DNA from 2 places in the Peribacillus sp. FSL K6-1552 genome. Region 1 is predicted to be linked to the other one. Evidence: predicted binding sites of a transcription regulator. Region 1 holds the regulator's gene; the other holds the start of a gene.
The links. The regulator CtsR, encoded in region 1, represses protease genes until heat stress. The targets are predictions, from matches to a motif close to ATGGTCAATAAAGGTCAAACA.

Region 1 (9,143 bases):
GGGGTGCTTTTTAGGGTGAATAGCCCAGAAAAGCCGCAGTGAATAGGCCCAGGCGACTGTTTAGCAAAAACACAGGTCTCTGCGAAGCCGCAAGGCGAAGTATAGGGGCTGACACCTGCCCGGTGCTGGAAGGTTAAGGGGAGAGGTTAGCGCAAGCGAAGCTTTGAACCGAAGCCCCAGTAAACGGCGGCCGTAACTATAACGGTCCTAAGGTAGCGAAATTCCTTGTCGGGTAAGTTCCGACCCGCACGAAAGGTGTAACGATCTGGGCACTGTCTCAACGAGAGACTCGGTGAAATTATAGTACCTGTGAAGATGCAGGTTACCCGCGACAGGACGGAAAGACCCCGTGGAGCTTTACTGCAGCCTGATATTGAATTTTGGTACAGCTTGTACAGGATAGGTAGGAGCCTGAGAAGCCGGAGCGCTAGCTTCGGTGGAGGCGTTGGTGGGATACTACCCTGGCTGTATTGAAATTCTAACCCGCGCCCCTTATCGGGGTGGGAGACAGTGTCAGGTGGGCAGTTTGACTGGGGCGGTCGCCTCCTAAAGAGTAACGGAGGCGCCCAAAGGTTCCCTCAGAATGGTTGGAAATCATTCGTAGAGTGTAAAGGCACAAGGGAGCTTGACTGCGAGACCTACAAGTCGAGCAGGGACGAAAGTCGGGCTTAGTGATCCGGTGGTTCCGCATGGAAGGGCCATCGCTCAACGGATAAAAGCTACCCCGGGGATAACAGGCTTATCTCCCCCAAGAGTCCACATCGACGGGGAGGTTTGGCACCTCGATGTCGGCTCATCGCATCCTGGGGCTGTAGTCGGTCCCAAGGGTTGGGCTGTTCGCCCATTAAAGCGGTACGCGAGCTGGGTTCAGAACGTCGTGAGACAGTTCGGTCCCTATCCGTCGCGGGCGCAGGAAATTTGAGAGGAGCTGTCCTTAGTACGAGAGGACCGGGATGGACGCACCGCTGGTGTACCAGTTGTCTTGCCAAAGGCATAGCTGGGTAGCTACGTGCGGACGGGATAAGTGCTGAAAGCATCTAAGCATGAAGCCCCCCTCGAGATGAGATTTCCCATAGCGCAAGCTAGTAAGATCCCTGAAAGATGATCAGGTTGATAGGTCAGAGGTGGAAGCGTGGCGACATGTGGAGCTGACTGATACTAATAGATCGAGGACTTAACCACGCTTTAAAAAATGAAATACCTTCTTATTATCTAGTTTTGAAGGAACAACGTTCCTTTATTGTTTGGTGACGATAGCGAAGAGGTCACACCCGTTCCCATTCCGAACACGGCAGTTAAGCTCTTCAGCGCCGATGGTAGTTGGGGGTTTCCCCCTGTGAGAGTAGGACGCCGCCAAGCAGTTTCATATGGAGGATTAGCTCAGCTGGGAGAGCATCTGCCTTACAAGCAGAGGGTCGGCGGTTCGATCCCGTCATCCTCCACCATTTTTACACCTGCCGGTGTAGCTCAACTGGTAGAGCAACTGACTTGTAATCAGTAGGTTGGGGGTTCAAGTCCTCTTGCCGGCACCATTTTCATACAAGCTTAATATAGCATTTATAAATAGTTTCTATGAGCCATTAGCTCAGTTGGTAGAGCATCTGACTTTTAATCAGAGGGTCGAAGGTTCGAATCCTTCATGGCTCACCATTTTATTATGCGGGTGTGGCGGAATTGGCAGACGCACCAGACTTAGGATCTGGCGCCGCAAGGCGTGGGGGTTCAAGTCCCTTCACCCGCATGTTTGCGGAAGTAGTTCAGTGGTAGAATACAACCTTGCCAAGGTTGGGGTCGCGGGTTCGAATCCCGTCTTCCGCTCCACTATTTATTTATGCCGGGGTGGCGGAACTGGCAGACGCACAGGACTTAAAATCCTGCGGTAGGTGACTACCGTACCGGTTCGATTCCGGTCCTCGGCACCATCTTAATATGCGCCCGTAGCTCAATTGGATAGAGCATCTGACTACGAATCAGAAGGTTGTAGGTTCGACTCCCGCCGGGCGCACCATGTTTTTTCGGGAAGTAGCTCAGCTTGGTAGAGCACTTGGTTTGGGACCAAGGGGTCGCAGGTTCGAATCCTGTCTTCCCGACCATTGATTTTTGGGGCCTTAGCTCAGCTGGGAGAGCGCCTGCCTTGCACGCAGGAGGTCAGCGGTTCGATCCCGCTAGGCTCCACCAAAAAAACTTGACAAGCTAAACAAGCTTTGATATGATGTAAAAGTTGATTCTTTAAAGGAATCAGATATTGCTCTTTGAAAACTGAACAAAACAAAGCGCCAACGTTAAATTTTAAGTGAGCACACACTATCAAAAAGCAAAATGAGCAAGTCAAACATTTCTTCGGAGAGTTTGATCCTGGCTCAGGACGAACGCTGGCGGCGTGCCTAATACATGCAAGTCGAGCGAATCGATGGGAGCTTGCTCCCTGAGATTAGCGGCGGACGGGTGAGTAACACGTGGGCAACCTGCCTATAAGACTGGGATAACTTCGGGAAACCGGAGCTAATACCGGATACGTTCTTTTCTCGCATGAGAGAAGATGGAAAGACGGTTTCGGCTGTCACTTATAGATGGGCCCGCGGCGCATTAGCTAGTTGGTGAGGTAATGGCTCACCAAGGCGACGATGCGTAGCCGACCTGAGAGGGTGATCGGCCACACTGGGACTGAGACACGGCCCAGACTCCTACGGGAGGCAGCAGTAGGGAATCTTCCGCAATGGACGAAAGTCTGACGGAGCAACGCCGCGTGAACGAAGAAGGCCTTCGGGTCGTAAAGTTCTGTTGTTAGGGAAGAACAAGTACCAGAGTAACTGCTGGTACCTTGACGGTACCTAACCAGAAAGCCACGGCTAACTACGTGCCAGCAGCCGCGGTAATACGTAGGTGGCAAGCGTTGTCCGGAATTATTGGGCGTAAAGCGCGCGCAGGTGGTTCCTTAAGTCTGATGTGAAAGCCCACGGCTCAACCGTGGAGGGTCATTGGAAACTGGGGAACTTGAGTGCAGAAGAGGAAAGTGGAATTCCAAGTGTAGCGGTGAAATGCGTAGAGATTTGGAGGAACACCAGTGGCGAAGGCGACTTTCTGGTCTGTAACTGACACTGAGGCGCGAAAGCGTGGGGAGCAAACAGGATTAGATACCCTGGTAGTCCACGCCGTAAACGATGAGTGCTAAGTGTTAGAGGGTTTCCGCCCTTTAGTGCTGCAGCTAACGCATTAAGCACTCCGCCTGGGGAGTACGGCCGCAAGGCTGAAACTCAAAGGAATTGACGGGGGCCCGCACAAGCGGTGGAGCATGTGGTTTAATTCGAAGCAACGCGAAGAACCTTACCAGGTCTTGACATCCTCTGACAACCCTAGAGATAGGGCGTTCCCCTTCGGGGGACAGAGTGACAGGTGGTGCATGGTTGTCGTCAGCTCGTGTCGTGAGATGTTGGGTTAAGTCCCGCAACGAGCGCAACCCTTGATCTTAGTTGCCAGCATTCAGTTGGGCACTCTAAGGTGACTGCCGGTGACAAACCGGAGGAAGGTGGGGATGACGTCAAATCATCATGCCCCTTATGACCTGGGCTACACACGTGCTACAATGGATGGTACAAAGGGCTGCAAACCTGCGAAGGTAAGCGAATCCCATAAAGCCATTCTCAGTTCGGATTGTAGGCTGCAACTCGCCTACATGAAGCCGGAATCGCTAGTAATCGCGGATCAGCATGCCGCGGTGAATACGTTCCCGGGCCTTGTACACACCGCCCGTCACACCACGAGAGTTTGTAACACCCGAAGTCGGTGAGGTAACCTTTATGGAGCCAGCCGCCTAAGGTGGGACAGATGATTGGGGTGAAGTCGTAACAAGGTAGCCGTATCGGAAGGTGCGGCTGGATCACCTCCTTTCTAAGGATAAATACGAGAGCGCTTTTGTTTTGTTCAGTTTTGAATGAGTAATTCATTCAGATACGAAAGATCTCATCACGTTGTGATGGAATTTTTTCTTCTTTGTTCCTTGAAAACTAGATAATAGATAGAAGGCAATTAATTTTTTCAAAGCATCAGTAAGATCTTTTTTAACGGTTAAGTTAGAAAGGGCGCACGGTGGATGCCTTGGCACTAGGAGCCGATGAAGGACGGGACTAACACCGATATGCTTCGGGGAGCTGTAAGTAAGCTTTGATCCGGAGATTTCCGAATGGGGAAACCCACTGTTCGTAATGGAACAGTATCTTTACCTGAATACATAGGGTACTGAAGGCAGACCCGGGGAACTGAAACATCTAAGTACCCGGAGGAAGAGAAAGCAAATGCGATTTCCTGAGTAGCGGCGAGCGAAACGGAATTAGCCCAAACCAAGAGGCTTGCCTCTTGGGGTTGTAGGACACTCAACATGGAGTTACAAAGGAACGGGGTAAATGAAGTGATCTGGAAAGGTCCGTCAAAGAAGGTAAAAACCCTGTAGTTGAAACTTCGTTCCCTCCTGAGTGGATCCTGAGTACGGCGGGACACGAGAAATCCCGTCGGAAGCAGGGAGGACCATCTCCCAAGGCTAAATACTACCTAGTGACCGATAGTGAACCAGTACCGTGAGGGAAAGGTGAAAAGCACCCCGGAAGGGGAGTGAAATAGATCCTGAAACCGTGTGCCTACAAGTAGTCAAAGCCCGTTAATGGGTAATGGCGTGCCTTTTGTAGAATGAACCGGCGAGTTACGATTTCATGCGAGGTTAAGTTGATAAGACGGAGCCGCAGCGAAAGCGAGTCTGAATAGGGCGAATGAGTATGAGGTCGTAGACCCGAAACCAGGTGATCTACCCATGTCCAGGGTGAAGTTCAGGTAACACTGAATGGAGGCCCGAACCCACGCACGTTGAAAAGTGCGGGGATGAGGTGTGGGTAGCGGAGAAATTCCAATCGAACCTGGAGATAGCTGGTTCTCTCCGAAATAGCTTTAGGGCTAGCCTCAAGATGAGAGTATTGGAGGTAGAGCACTGATTGGACTAGGGGCCCCCAACGGGTTACCGAATTCAGTCAAACTCCGAATGCCAAATACTTATTCTTGGGAGTCAGACTGCGAGTGATAAGATCCGTAGTCGAAAGGGAAACAGCCCAGACCACCAGCTAAGGTCCCAAAGTATACGTTAAGTGGAAAAGGATGTGGAGTTGCTTAGACAACCAGGATGTTGGCTCAGAAGCAGCCATCATTTAAAGAGTGCGTAATAGCTCACTGGTCGAGTGACTCCGCGCCGAAAATGTACCGGGGCTAAACGTATCACCGAAGCTGTGGATTGACACCGTATGGTGTCGATGGTAGGAGAGCGTTCTAAGGGCGTTGAAGTCAGACCGGAAGGACTGGTGGAGCGCTTAGAAGTGAGAATGCCGGTATGAGTAGCGAAAGAAGGGTGAGAATCCCTTCCACCGAATGCCTAAGGTTTCCTGAGGAAGGCTCGTCCGCTCAGGGTTAGTCGGGACCTAAGCCGAGGCCGAAAGGCGTAGGCGATGGACAACAGGTTGATATTCCTGTACCACCTATACATCGTTTGAACGATGGGGGGACGCAGAAGGATAGGGTAAGCGCGCTGTTGGATATGCGCGTCCAAGCAGTTAGGCCGGAAACGAGGCAAATCCCGTTTCCATTAAGGCGGAGCTGTGATGGCGAGGGAAATATAGTACCGAAGTTCCTGATTCCACGCTGCCAAGAAAAGCCTCTAGTGAGATGTAAGGTGCCCGTACCGCAAACCGACACAGGTAGGCGAGGAGAGAATCCTAAGGTGTGCGAGAGAACTCTCGTTAAGGAACTCGGCAAAATGACCCCGTAACTTCGGGAGAAGGGGTGCTTTTTAGGGTGAATAGCCCAGAAAAGCCGCAGTGAATAGGCCCAGGCGACTGTTTAGCAAAAACACAGGTCTCTGCGAAGCCGCAAGGCGAAGTATAGGGGCTGACACCTGCCCGGTGCTGGAAGGTTAAGGGGAGAGGTTAGCGCAAGCGAAGCTTTGAACCGAAGCCCCAGTAAACGGCGGCCGTAACTATAACGGTCCTAAGGTAGCGAAATTCCTTGTCGGGTAAGTTCCGACCCGCACGAAAGGTGTAACGATCTGGGCACTGTCTCAACGAGAGACTCGGTGAAATTATAGTACCTGTGAAGATGCAGGTTACCCGCGACAGGACGGAAAGACCCCGTGGAGCTTTACTGCAGCCTGATATTGAATTTTGGTACAGCTTGTACAGGATAGGTAGGAGCCTGAGAAGCCGGAGCGCTAGCTTCGGTGGAGGCGTTGGTGGGATACTACCCTGGCTGTATTGAAATTCTAACCCGCGCCCCTTATCGGGGTGGGAGACAGTGTCAGGTGGGCAGTTTGACTGGGGCGGTCGCCTCCTAAAGAGTAACGGAGGCGCCCAAAGGTTCCCTCAGAATGGTTGGAAATCATTCGTAGAGTGTAAAGGCACAAGGGAGCTTGACTGCGAGACCTACAAGTCGAGCAGGGACGAAAGTCGGGCTTAGTGATCCGGTGGTTCCGCATGGAAGGGCCATCGCTCAACGGATAAAAGCTACCCCGGGGATAACAGGCTTATCTCCCCCAAGAGTCCACATCGACGGGGAGGTTTGGCACCTCGATGTCGGCTCATCGCATCCTGGGGCTGTAGTCGGTCCCAAGGGTTGGGCTGTTCGCCCATTAAAGCGGTACGCGAGCTGGGTTCAGAACGTCGTGAGACAGTTCGGTCCCTATCCGTCGCGGGCGCAGGAAATTTGAGAGGAGCTGTCCTTAGTACGAGAGGACCGGGATGGACGCACCGCTGGTGTACCAGTTGTCTTGCCAAAGGCATAGCTGGGTAGCTACGTGCGGACGGGATAAGTGCTGAAAGCATCTAAGCATGAAGCCCCCCTCGAGATGAGATTTCCCATAGCGCAAGCTAGTAAGATCCCTGAAAGATGATCAGGTTGATAGGTCAGAGGTGGAAGCGTGGCGACATGTGGAGCTGACTGATACTAATAGATCGAGGACTTAACCACGCTTTAAAAAATGAAATACCTTCTTATTATCTAGTTTTGAAGGAACAACGTTCCTTTATTGTTTGGTGACGATAGCGAAGAGGTCACACCCGTTCCCATTCCGAACACGGCAGTTAAGCTCTTCAGCGCCGATGGTAGTTGGGGGTTTCCCCCTGTGAGAGTAGGACGCCGCCAAGCCATTCAAAAAGATCAGCCATACTTGGCTGGTCTTTTTTCTTTTACAAATAGATAGCGATTTAAAGATCAGCAAAGATGTTGGTCTTCTTTGTATTTGACCAGGTGTTTGGATTCGGCAGGAGAATTAATACACGTAATAGAATATTCTATTATAAAATAGGTTTTGTGTTTAACTGTTTAGGGTATTTAAGTAAGATATTTAAATTTTAGTGTGCATTAGGGTATGTAAGTACATATAATTTGGAGAAAATGGATAATACATTTAAATGAGTGCATTTAAGTTGCAAAATGCATTTTTCCTTGTATAATAATAGTCAAATATAGTCAAAGTCAGATTGGAGGAGGCTGAGTGAGAAACATATCTGATATTATCGAAACTTATTTGAAACAAGTACTAGAAATAAGTCAGAAAGATATCTTAGAAATTAAAAGAAGTGAAATAGCAGATAAATTTCAGTGTGTTCCTTCTCAAATCAATTACGTAATTAATACCAGGTTTACAATCGAAAGAGGTTATGTTGTAGAGAGTAAGCGTGGAGGCGGCGGTTATATACGGATCATGAAAGTGAAATCGCAGGATTACGTGCATCTTATTAACCAATTATTATCCCTTATTGGTTCTAGGGTAACTCAATCGATGGCTGAAGGTGTTATTTCTCGGCTTATGAGTGAAGAAGTTATAAATGAAAGAGAAGCCAAGATCATGATGAGCGTCATTGATAGATCGGTGATTTATATAGATTTACCCGACCGAGATGAGCTTAGGGCAAGGATTTTAACTGCGATGCTTACAACTTTAAAATATAAATAAAACTGGCAGAGGTGATGAACATGATTTGCCAAGAATGTCATCAAAGGCCTGCTACCCTGCACTTCACCAAGATCATTAATGGAAAAAAAACCGAGGTTATGATTTGTGAGAAATGTGCTCAGGAAAAAGGTGAAATGACTATGGTTGCAGGAGGACATGGTTTTTCAATAAATAATTTATTAGCAGGATTGTTGAATATGGAGTCGAATATTCAACAGACGAAGGCAAATGCATTTCCTAAGACAGAAGAGAAGCGCTGCCCTCATTGTCACCGATCCTATAAAGAGTTTGTCCACCTTGGTAAATTTGGATGTGCTGAATGTTATAAAACTTTCAACGATCAATTAAATCCGATTTTAAAGAGGGTTCATAGCGGCAATATTGCACATATAGGTAAAATTCCAAAAAGGATTGGTGGCACCATTTATCTTCGAAAACAAATTTCAGATTTGAAAGAGGTTTTAAAGGTTCACATCAATCAAGAGGAATTTGAGAAAGCAGCAGAAGTAAGAGATAAGGTTCGTTCCCTTGAAAAAAGGTATGAAGCACAAGAGGGAGGCGACGAATTATGAGTTTAGAAAAGTTTGTAGAAAACGCCTTGAGTTCCTGGATGAGTGCCGAAGGGCCTGAAATTGATATTGTATTAAGTTCTAGAATTCGGTTGGCCAGGAATTTCAAAGATTTCACCTTTCCTACCTCCTTTTCTAACGAAGAAGCTAAAGAAATCATTGAATTAGTAAAAAAAAGAATTGAAGAGGAAGTTACCCCGGAGATTGGTAAACTTGAACTTCTAGAGATTGACCAAATCAAACCACTAGAAAAGCGTGTTCTCGTTGAAAAGCATTTAATCAGTCCTCATTTAGTTGATGAATCAGCAAAAGGTGCTTGTCTTCTCTCAGAAAATGAAGAAATAAGTATCATGATCAATGAAGAGGATCATCTCCGTATTCAGTGTTTAATGTCTGGGCTGCAGCTAAAAGAAACGTTAAAGCTCGCAAATGTTCTTGACGATTGGATTGAAGAATCCATAGACTATGCATATGATGAAGAAAGAGGATACTTAACTAGTTGTCCAACTAATGTGGGAACAGGATTAAGGGCTTCGGTCATGATGCATCTGCCGGGCCTAGTCCTTACACAGCAGATGAATCAAATTATA
Region 2 (9,143 bases), 2.8 Mb from region 1:
ATATCAAGGCGAATCATGGCTTCTTTATCACCAAACAATTCCAAAGCAAGGGTTTTCGCTAATTCAGTTTTCCCAACTCCTGTCGGACCAACGAATAGGAAAGAACCAGTGGGACGGTTTTTGGACTTCAAACCGGCACGACTCCTTCGGACGGCCTTCGCAACCTTTCTGACTGCTTCTTCCTGCCCAATTACTTTTTTCATTAGCTCCTCTTGAAGATGAAGCATTCTTTCCTGCTCATCTTCTTGCAGCTTGCCTACAGGGATTCCAGTTTTTTGTTCGATAATCTTTTGGATATCTTCGACAGTGACGTTTGGTTTAACTGAATTTACTCCAGCTTGCAATGATTTTTCCAGTTTTTCTTCTTCATCCCGAAGTACAGCTGCTTTTTCATAGTCTTCTTCATTTAGGGCCTGCTCTTTTTCCTTATAGATATTTGCAAGACGTTCTTTCATAACCTCTTCCTGTCCATCTTCAATGGTCAAGTTTAATTTAGAACCTGCCTCGTCCATTAAGTCGATTGCTTTGTCAGGTAGAAAACGGTCTTGAATGTAGCGGTTTGAAAGTTCAACAGCTGCTTTCAGCGCTTCCTTGCTATATGTGACCCCATGATACGCTTCATAACTGTCTTTTAAACCTTGCAAAATAACCAATGCTTCATCTGTTGTAGGCTCATTAACCTGAACGGGTTGAAAGCGGCGTTCAAGTGCTCCGTCTTTTTCAATTTTCCGATATTCAGACAAAGTGGTCGCTCCCACCAGCTGAAGTTCACCTCGTGCAAGTGCGGGTTTTAAGATATTCCCAGCATCCATCGATCCTTCGGCTGAACCAGCACCGACAATTTGGTGAATTTCATCAATGAATAAAATGACATTCTTTCTTTCCTGCAATTCACTGATTAATTGCTTCATTCGTTCTTCGAATTGTCCCCGGATTCCAGTGTTTGTAACAAGTGAAGCGATATCAAGCATATACACCAGCTTATTACGCAATTTAACAGGAACTGCACCTTCAACAATGGCTAGAGCAAGTCCTTCAGCAATCGCTGTTTTACCTACGCCAGGTTCACCTATTAATACTGGATTATTTTTATTACGTCTATTTAGAACTTCAATCACTCTTTTTATTTCTTCATTCCTGCCGATAACCGGATCAATTAGGCCGGCTTTAGCAGCATCTGTCAGATTCTGCCCGTACTCTTCTAATAATCCTCTTCCGCCGCTTTGTTGAGCAGGTTCCGGTTGAGGGATTTTACTATTATTAAAGGGATTGAATAAATTGTGGGATCCATTAAATTGGAAGTTCCCTAAATCTTTTCCTCCCATAGCTGCACCAAGTTTATTTCTTTCTTCTTTATAACAAGTGGAGCACAGCATAACATCATGCTCCTGACCATTCATATTTAGATGTACTTGAATATTAGCTTGGTTTACATGGCATTTTTCACAAAGCATGTAGTACTCCTCCTTAAAGTTTGTTTTTATGAATCAACTTTGACCTTCTTTGACTTTCTGACTTTATTATACATTGACCTTCTTTGACTTTCAATAATTTTGACTGGAAATTCTTTTGGATTGTTTTCTCAAATTTTTTCTATTAATAACAGCCATATCGGTAATCCATAATAGCCCTATTTCTATAGAAATAGGGCTTCATCCAAATTATCTGTATTTCATCTTCAGAAGTTGGTTGCAATTTCCTTATAAAGATATGATAAATATATCGGAGTACAAGTATATTAGTTAATTGTGAAAATAAAAAATTCAAACAACATTATTTTGATTTTGATGTAAAACATCAAGATTTAGCATCTATTGAGATTATCTTGAGTTTTTGCATCAGAACCGATTTTCTTATAATTTTTTCCCCATTAATCATAATTTTTTTCTCATATTGTATTTATGATTAAAAACCAATACTCTTCAATTAAGCCAAACTCTGGCTAACATCTCGTAGACTACTATCACAATTTCTAGGATCACGCTTTTGCTCTACAGTAATGTACCCATGATAATCGATTTCTTTCAGTAACCTGTTAATGGATTTATAGTCAATGATGCCTTGTCCGATAGGGCACATAACTCCCTTGCCACATGTAACAAAAAAGCGGATACACTCAGTCATTACTTTTTGATAATTATCTAGATTAATATCTTTAAAATGTATATAATCCAGTCTATTTGCACAGTCCCTAAGCCAATGTACGGAGTCCATTTTTGAATAATAAAGTTGTCCTGTGTCCAAGGCAAAGTCCTGCAATTTCATGTGGAATATCCTGCATAAGTTTCTTTATTTCATCTTCAAATTCGATATAGCCACCAGCATGAGGATGAACTACCGATCGTACTCCATATTTTGTCCATGCACGCTCTGCCAATATCCGGATATGAGTCATCATATTGTTCCATCCCTCTGGAGATAAACGTTTTGCATCATCTGGGTGACCAGCTGTGTAATCCCTTTCATCAGTCCCCAATCAATTAGTACAAGATAAGGCGTTGGAAATTGCTGTCCTTCTTCCTGTATCGAAGGAGGAAGTTTGATAATTAGAGAACAAATGTCATCAACTTGGCGCACTAAGTGTTCCAAATTCGATTCTGCTACCCAATTATCAAAATATCTACGTAATTCATTAGAACGACTCCCTTTTTGTTATTTGGATAATCCTTTGGTTAATAATTCCACAGCTTTTGTAATGGAAATACTACCGTAATCCTCTGCGAATTCTATGATCTTTTCCATGTCGCTTTTGGTAAATTGCGTCCCTACACGTTCACTTCTGTTTTGTTTAATTTTCTTCATCTGATATTCTCCTTTTTGTGCTTATATAGTATCTATACATACTGAGTGTAAAAGTCAGTAGAAGTTACACACTTTTTTTAAATTATTTCACTCCGTCATTATATTGAAAAAAATTAAAAAGTAAGGACGATTAACCATATATGAATAAATTTATTTTTTATAAAGGTTGCTAGCTACAATTTGGTGAATTAGTATTAAAGTATCAGAATTTTTAGTATATTAGGAGGAGTTACTATGAAACCAATAATGACTATGGACTTACAATTGTTAGCAGATGTTCTTAAGGAGAATAATTGTACAAGTTTAATTAGTGCGATTGCCGAAAAGGATTTTCAGGTTGCTCAAATGCTCGATGTATTAATAATTGAGGATAAATGGGGGGATGACATTTGACTAAGCTCAGAATCCTTTTAACCATTCCAATTTTGCTATATGGAATTTTCATATTTGTTGTCATTCAAAACGATAAGAATATTCCACTTTATTTGCACCTTCTATTGGCAATCTACTTGATGTTGTTTGTACATTATGAAGAAAAAAGCGGAGCTTGAGGAACTACGTATCAAGTACCGCCTGTACGAATATTAGTCATTGGAAAGTAGGAGAAGCCATGGAAAAGCCAAATAGTTTACAAGAAATATATAACGCTAACCGACCGGAGAATAATGAACTCTTTCGAGCGATACAACAGCATCTTCAATTGAAACATCCAGACAAACGAATGACAGCCACGAGAACTTTACAATATATTGTGGCTGACAGTGTTTCATCTGGAGAGCTGCGTAATGTTGAAAGTCGGATTTTATATAGTTGAAATCCTAAGGTCATTTGAAATGACCTTAGAAAATTACATAACACAGGAGGTATGCTACCAATTAAAAATTTTCTAATATTAGCTGGCTACATTTTCACCGTCATGACCATGATATTCGGTTATGGAGTAATGTTCTTGAGCAGTGCTTTCTTGGACACAACCCCGCATACGAATCCTAAATCAACTGAAGTTGACCATGGCGTTGGGAAGGTCCAAAAGATGAATATCAAAAAATTAAAATTGCGGAGGAACAAAAATATGATTATGAATGGTATAAACCAATTGAAGGTGAATATGAATATTAAAAGGACCCCCGCTTAATAAGCGGAGTCCTTTTTTTAAGCAAGTAAAACCGTTCCATTTGTTGAAATGAAGTAAATGGAAGGAAGTGATAATATGAATGCTCAAGATGAATTTAAAAATTTGGATGTTGGCAAATTAAGCCCGCAAGACATACAAATGGCCACAGTTTTAACTTTAGTGAATTTATTGAAAAAAAAGGGTATTCTTACAGGTGAAGAGTATGCCGAAAAACTCAGAAATATAGTGAACGAAATGAAAATTGAAAAGGATAATGAATAAATGAAAACAGACATCCTTTCGGGGATGTTTTTTTATTTCTTCACTAAACCGCCCTGGTTGACGTGCTTCACTAGATAATGAAAATTGCGTGTAATCGCCGTCTAAGACCCATTCGTCAACAACTTGCACGTGAATGAATCGGGCGTCCCACAACGGGGCGTCTTTTTTTGTTTTCATTATTGAAATATTAGTTATAACTTAGTGAGTTTCTATTCGTTTTCATAGGAAAGTTCCGTTAATGAATTTCTGTGGCTAGCGAGGATTTTTTTAATCCCTCGGTTTTCTTCATCTCTTTATAGTCGCAAATAAATAGCCACATGCTTAATGTTTTCGTTTGTAATCATTGGTACAACAACACTCCTCGGATTTCAAGTGTCAATTATACCTCAGTTGTCCCCAGTTACTTAACTCGTACATTGAGAGAAATCTGAGGATGGATATACGCCAGTTCCCATGACGGACTGTAACTGCTATATGTATGTATTTTAAATAATCTCCGTACTTAACAATTTTCGTAGGAATAACTTAGAGCTTCCCTTCTTTTATTTCCATTTATATCCTTTTAAGATACCTTTCTTACCATTCTACCTTACTTTTATCACTAATTTACAGGTTGACGGTTATATTTTATATTCTAACAAGGTATATGTTGAAATTAGTAATAAGCATAAATGTTAATATCTTTTCTCTGCAACACGATTTTTCAGGGAATAGTAACGACTATAGAAAATTAATTAGAAATAAATTGAATTCCATTCTTTTAGGAACACTACTATTAAAAACAGGAGGATAATATATATGACACCTCGAAATGTACCGGCAAACAAAGATAATGAAGAGAATGAAAATAAGGTCCCACCATTAGTTAAGGAAAATGAAATAGTTCAACTCAACCGATTGTTAGGTGCCGTCATGAAGTATTTATCCGATGATGAACAAGAAGAAATTGACATTGAATATCTACTAGAAAACACGGACGGATTACGAGACTGGTGGAATAAATATAGGGAGCTTGATCGAAAAAGGATTGAAGAAGAAATAAAAAAATCTCTAGGTGATCTATCCTTAGAAGAACTTGAAACAATCCGTGAACAAATACGAAATAAAGAAAACTAAGAAAAATCTTTCTGCTTATGGATTTCCCCAATTCTGATGCGATTCTTAGTAAAACGCAAAATTCACATTAGCTTATATACTTAGGACCCTTTAGTTTCATCAGACAGTTGAATCGCCCCTAATTAGGGGGAGAATTAACGTTCTTATTTTTAAATTGTGGTTTTACAGCCTGTAGACACCTTTGACTTGATTTTTCCAGGTGAAGTCTGCATGTTTTTTTATATTCACTCTCTAATGTCCTAGTTTATAAATCCGATTAATTTTTTTCAAATCACTAAAACTTCAAACATATTTTCATTGAGGGTTTCTCCCGAAGATCTAATTGATCAATCACGAAATCTGCTAATACATTTAATGGATTTATTATAGTCATACGCGGTCATGCTTCCTACTATATTAGAATCAGTGGCTTGTAAGCTATTCTTCAAATAAACTTATAGATAATGAACCAGAATCAGTTTTAAAAGATAAAAAAAGACACCAACACAATGGTTAGTGCCTTTTCTCCATCCTCTACTTAGACAGTGTATTTTTCTGATTGTACGAAGGTTATCCGATTCTCACTAATGAAGCCTTAATTTGTCTCATGCATTTATTAATTCCTATGTTTTTTACGATGCTGTAGAAATGATGGCGGTTCCAAAAACTAGTGCTGCGATTGTCCTTGAAACGAAACAAGCTTGTACGACAATTATTGAATATGAACACGGGAATAAGTGTATCGTAACAGCCACTCATTATTTAGATGCAGATAATGAAATACTGTTCGTTGTTTCCAACCTACGAGATATAACAGAAATGAACCGGCTGCAAAAAGAACTTGAAGAAACACAACAAATCAAAGACATGTATCAAAAGAACTTAGAGAGGTTGCGGAATGAAATAGGCAATCAACAGCATATTATTTATCAGAGTATGAACATGAAGCAGGTAATGTCGCTTGCAGAAAGGTTTGCTGAGAATGACTTACCGATATAACTGTTAGGAGAATCTGGAGTCGGGAAAGATGTCCTGGCTAATTTCATTCACGAGCAAAGAAAACGAAAAGGTCCATTAATTAAAATTAACTGCGGAGCGATACCTGATCAGGAGCAGGTGAAGGCTAAAAAGGCTGTGAAACAGCTAGGAGAAAGAAGAACCAATTATCGTGAAAAGGATTAAATGAAAAGGAGAAGATTTTCTAGTCTTCTTTTTTGTGTGTAGAAATTAAAACATAAGATACCATCTATGCTTCTCTCACTTGGTAAGGCTAAATAATGGTAGCTAAATACATGTAATAATTGCTAAAAATAGCTCTTTACAAATGGCCAATAAATATATGAGCCTTAAAGCCCCTACCCTATTATTTATAGTCCGAATCTTACAAGTTGTTCTTAGATAATATAACTATCGGCAGGACCCCTTTAAGAGAAAAAAGACCCTATGAGGATTGCTCACTCAGCCCATGTAGTTGAAAGGATCTGAACTGTAAAGTATAACCGAAAATGAAAAGATATAAATAAAGAATTAATATCCGTAAAAAAGCCGTTTCTTAAACATAACTTCGGGTGGAATATTGTATATATTGCAGCTTATAGATATTTTTCAGATATGGCACTTAATGCGATACCCATCCCTCCCGAAGCCTAGCCCGTAACTCCTGCTAAAACATTTTGAGGGAATTTTTAGATGAATAATTTTTAGATTGATTTTTAGAAAAATAGTAAGTTTGGTGGGAATAATAAATTTTTGCAATAGCAAAATTATCACAGAGCGAACATTTAATTTGGTACGTAGCCTTGCTGACATGTGGAGTATCTAACAATGGCAATGATTCTTTCATGTGTGTGCTACAGATCCACATAGTTTCACCCCTTCATTAAGATTTCAATACTACACTTACCAATTCCATATTTTTATCCATTATTATTGATTTCTTTCACTGCAGCCTTTTCAATTTCTCCTATATGACACATTTAACTCGCCAATGGTAACGTAAGCTCAATTAAAGTTCCTTCGTTCACTTTACTAAGGTAGGAAATACTGCCATTGTACTGTTAAGTAATTTTAGTCCGGTGCCCTTTTCTTTTAATGTGTAAAATGGCTAGCCTAAACCAGGGAGCAGCTCTACGGGTATGCCACATCCCTGATCTTGAAGTGAAATAATACACGAGCCATCTTGACCTTTTATAATTTGGATATGAATTTCACCTCCTCCATTCATGGCTTCTATAGCGTTCTTTATATCATTAATGAATACCTGCTTTAATTGATTCTTCTCACAAGTTATAAAAATAGGAGATTATTCTACAAACAGTTTAGATTGTATATCATTCATAATGAACTGAGGTGAAAGTATATCAAGAGTATTTTCTTTATATCCATACGGAGTAGTTGGACAGCTTGAGGTTTCCCAAAGAACGAAGTTCGCTCGTAATCGTTTCAATTCTTTCCAGTTTACTTAGGAGCAATTCAATATCCTCAGCAGATTTATTTTCCTTCTTATAAAGTTGAAAAAAACCTTTTATGGTTATCAGAGGATTTCTTATTTCGTGCGCCACTACTTTATAAATAGCAAAACTAGGAAGATCGTAAAAATTCCAGCATAAAAACCGACCAAAAGTCATTTTATTACTTGGCTTATGATTGATAAACGAACGTATAACTAGAGGCATAATAACAAAAAGGCAAAATAAAGAGAGATTAACAATTTAGTTAAAAAAATCAACCTAATTCCCACTATACTTAAACGGTTCACGATTTTTTTTACATGGTTGACGTGATATTGAAAACACTTACAAAACTCCTGTTAAATTTTGCAGCACTAAAATTAATGCTGGGAATCTGTGAGTGTTTTCATTATAAATACTAAACTAATAGAATTGGCTTCTTTTCATTAACATTATTTACCTTTATTTGGATCTTTCTTCTAACCAATCAACAATCGTTGGATACGTTATTTTTGAAGCTTTACTTCCAAAAGCAATTGACTTATGCCCTACTGGTAATTTTGGATCTTTACTGGAAATGTGATTCATCAATGCTTCTACTTAATGTGGTTGAGTAATGATGTCAATTTCACCTGATAAGTTGAGCACTTTCGCAGTGATTGTCTCAAGATTAACCTGACGGCCACGAATTGGTAGCTCAGGGTGCAGAGCTGCAAATATTGATGTTATTGTACCACCTATGCAGTATCCCAGAATGGACACTTCCTCCGCATTCGATTTCCGTAAGGCTTTCGCATTGCTCGTGGGATGTAGTCCATAATATAATCATCTAATTTCATATTTTTATCTTCCATGCCTGGTGTACCCCAATCAAACATGTTCATAGAGCCTCAATGATTACTGAGATTCCTTGTCCTCCTCCAATACAGAGGGAAGCTAGTCCATACTTCTTTTCTCGATTCCGTAACTCTAGGGCCAATGAATATATAATTCTAGCTCCACTAGCACCAACTGGATGACCTAATGCGATTGCTCCACCATTGACGTTAACTTTTTCCCGTTTCAATCCAAGCTCTCTCTCTACTGCAAGATACTGGGCAGAGAATGCTTCATTGATTTCGAACAAATCGATATCTTCAATATTGAGTCCGGCTTTCCGTAAAGCTAATTGACTAGCAGGAACTGGTCCAATCCCCATAATATTTGGGTCTACCCCCGCAATCCCCCAGGATATGATTCTTGCCAATGGCTTCACATTGTGATTGGTTTGAAGGAAGGATTCACTTCCAAGTATTAATGCAGCTGCCCCATCATTAATACCACTTGCATTACCTGCCGTTACGGTCCCATCCTTTTTAAAGGTTGGTTTCAGTTTCGCTAATCCTTCAATTGAAGTATTA

Region 2: a site for CtsR is predicted at 1,491-1,511, ahead of NST21_RS13925 (ATP-dependent Clp protease ATP-binding subunit). Genes of this name have one in related genera too.

The regions. Positions count from the first base shown of each region.
Region 1 is NZ_JBBOST010000001.1:94,869-104,011, forward strand. Features, by position in the region: rRNA gene NST21_RS00475 (23S ribosomal RNA) at 1-1,182, shown strand, start outside; rRNA gene rrf (5S ribosomal RNA) at 1,244-1,359, shown strand; tRNA gene NST21_RS00485 (tRNA-Val) at 1,370-1,445, shown strand; tRNA gene NST21_RS00490 (tRNA-Thr) at 1,457-1,532, shown strand; tRNA gene NST21_RS00495 (tRNA-Lys) at 1,575-1,650, shown strand; tRNA gene NST21_RS00500 (tRNA-Leu) at 1,660-1,741, shown strand; tRNA gene NST21_RS00505 (tRNA-Gly) at 1,747-1,821, shown strand; tRNA gene NST21_RS00510 (tRNA-Leu) at 1,834-1,922, shown strand; tRNA gene NST21_RS00515 (tRNA-Arg) at 1,932-2,008, shown strand; tRNA gene NST21_RS00520 (tRNA-Pro) at 2,017-2,093, shown strand; tRNA gene NST21_RS00525 (tRNA-Ala) at 2,103-2,178, shown strand; rRNA gene NST21_RS00530 (16S ribosomal RNA) at 2,338-3,888, shown strand; rRNA gene NST21_RS00535 (23S ribosomal RNA) at 4,064-6,996, shown strand; rRNA gene rrf (5S ribosomal RNA) at 7,058-7,173, shown strand; gene NST21_RS00545 (CtsR family transcriptional regulator) at 7,523-7,984, shown strand; gene NST21_RS00550 (UvrB/UvrC motif-containing protein) at 8,005-8,556, shown strand; gene NST21_RS00555 (protein arginine kinase) at 8,553-9,143, shown strand, end outside.
Region 2 is NZ_JBBOST010000001.1:2,866,714-2,875,856, reverse strand. Features, by position in the region: gene NST21_RS13925 (ATP-dependent Clp protease ATP-binding subunit) at 1-1,454, opposite strand, end outside; gene NST21_RS13920 (sugar phosphate isomerase/epimerase family protein) at 1,927-2,214, opposite strand; gene NST21_RS13915 (hypothetical protein) at 2,192-2,398, opposite strand; gene NST21_RS13910 (hypothetical protein) at 2,395-2,589, opposite strand; gene NST21_RS13905 (hypothetical protein) at 2,653-2,802, opposite strand; gene NST21_RS13900 (hypothetical protein) at 3,037-3,195, shown strand; gene NST21_RS13895 (hypothetical protein) at 3,192-3,353, shown strand; gene NST21_RS13890 (hypothetical protein) at 3,413-3,616, shown strand; gene NST21_RS13885 (hypothetical protein) at 3,668-3,937, shown strand; gene NST21_RS13880 (hypothetical protein) at 4,013-4,198, shown strand; gene NST21_RS13875 (hypothetical protein) at 4,997-5,314, shown strand; gene NST21_RS13870 (hypothetical protein) at 5,894-6,292, shown strand; gene NST21_RS28850 (sigma 54-interacting transcriptional regulator) at 6,293-6,475, shown strand; gene NST21_RS13865 (hypothetical protein) at 7,398-7,517, opposite strand; gene NST21_RS13860 (histidine kinase dimerization/phospho-acceptor domain-containing protein) at 7,669-7,920, opposite strand; gene NST21_RS13855 (acetyl-CoA C-acetyltransferase) at 8,624-9,143, opposite strand, start outside.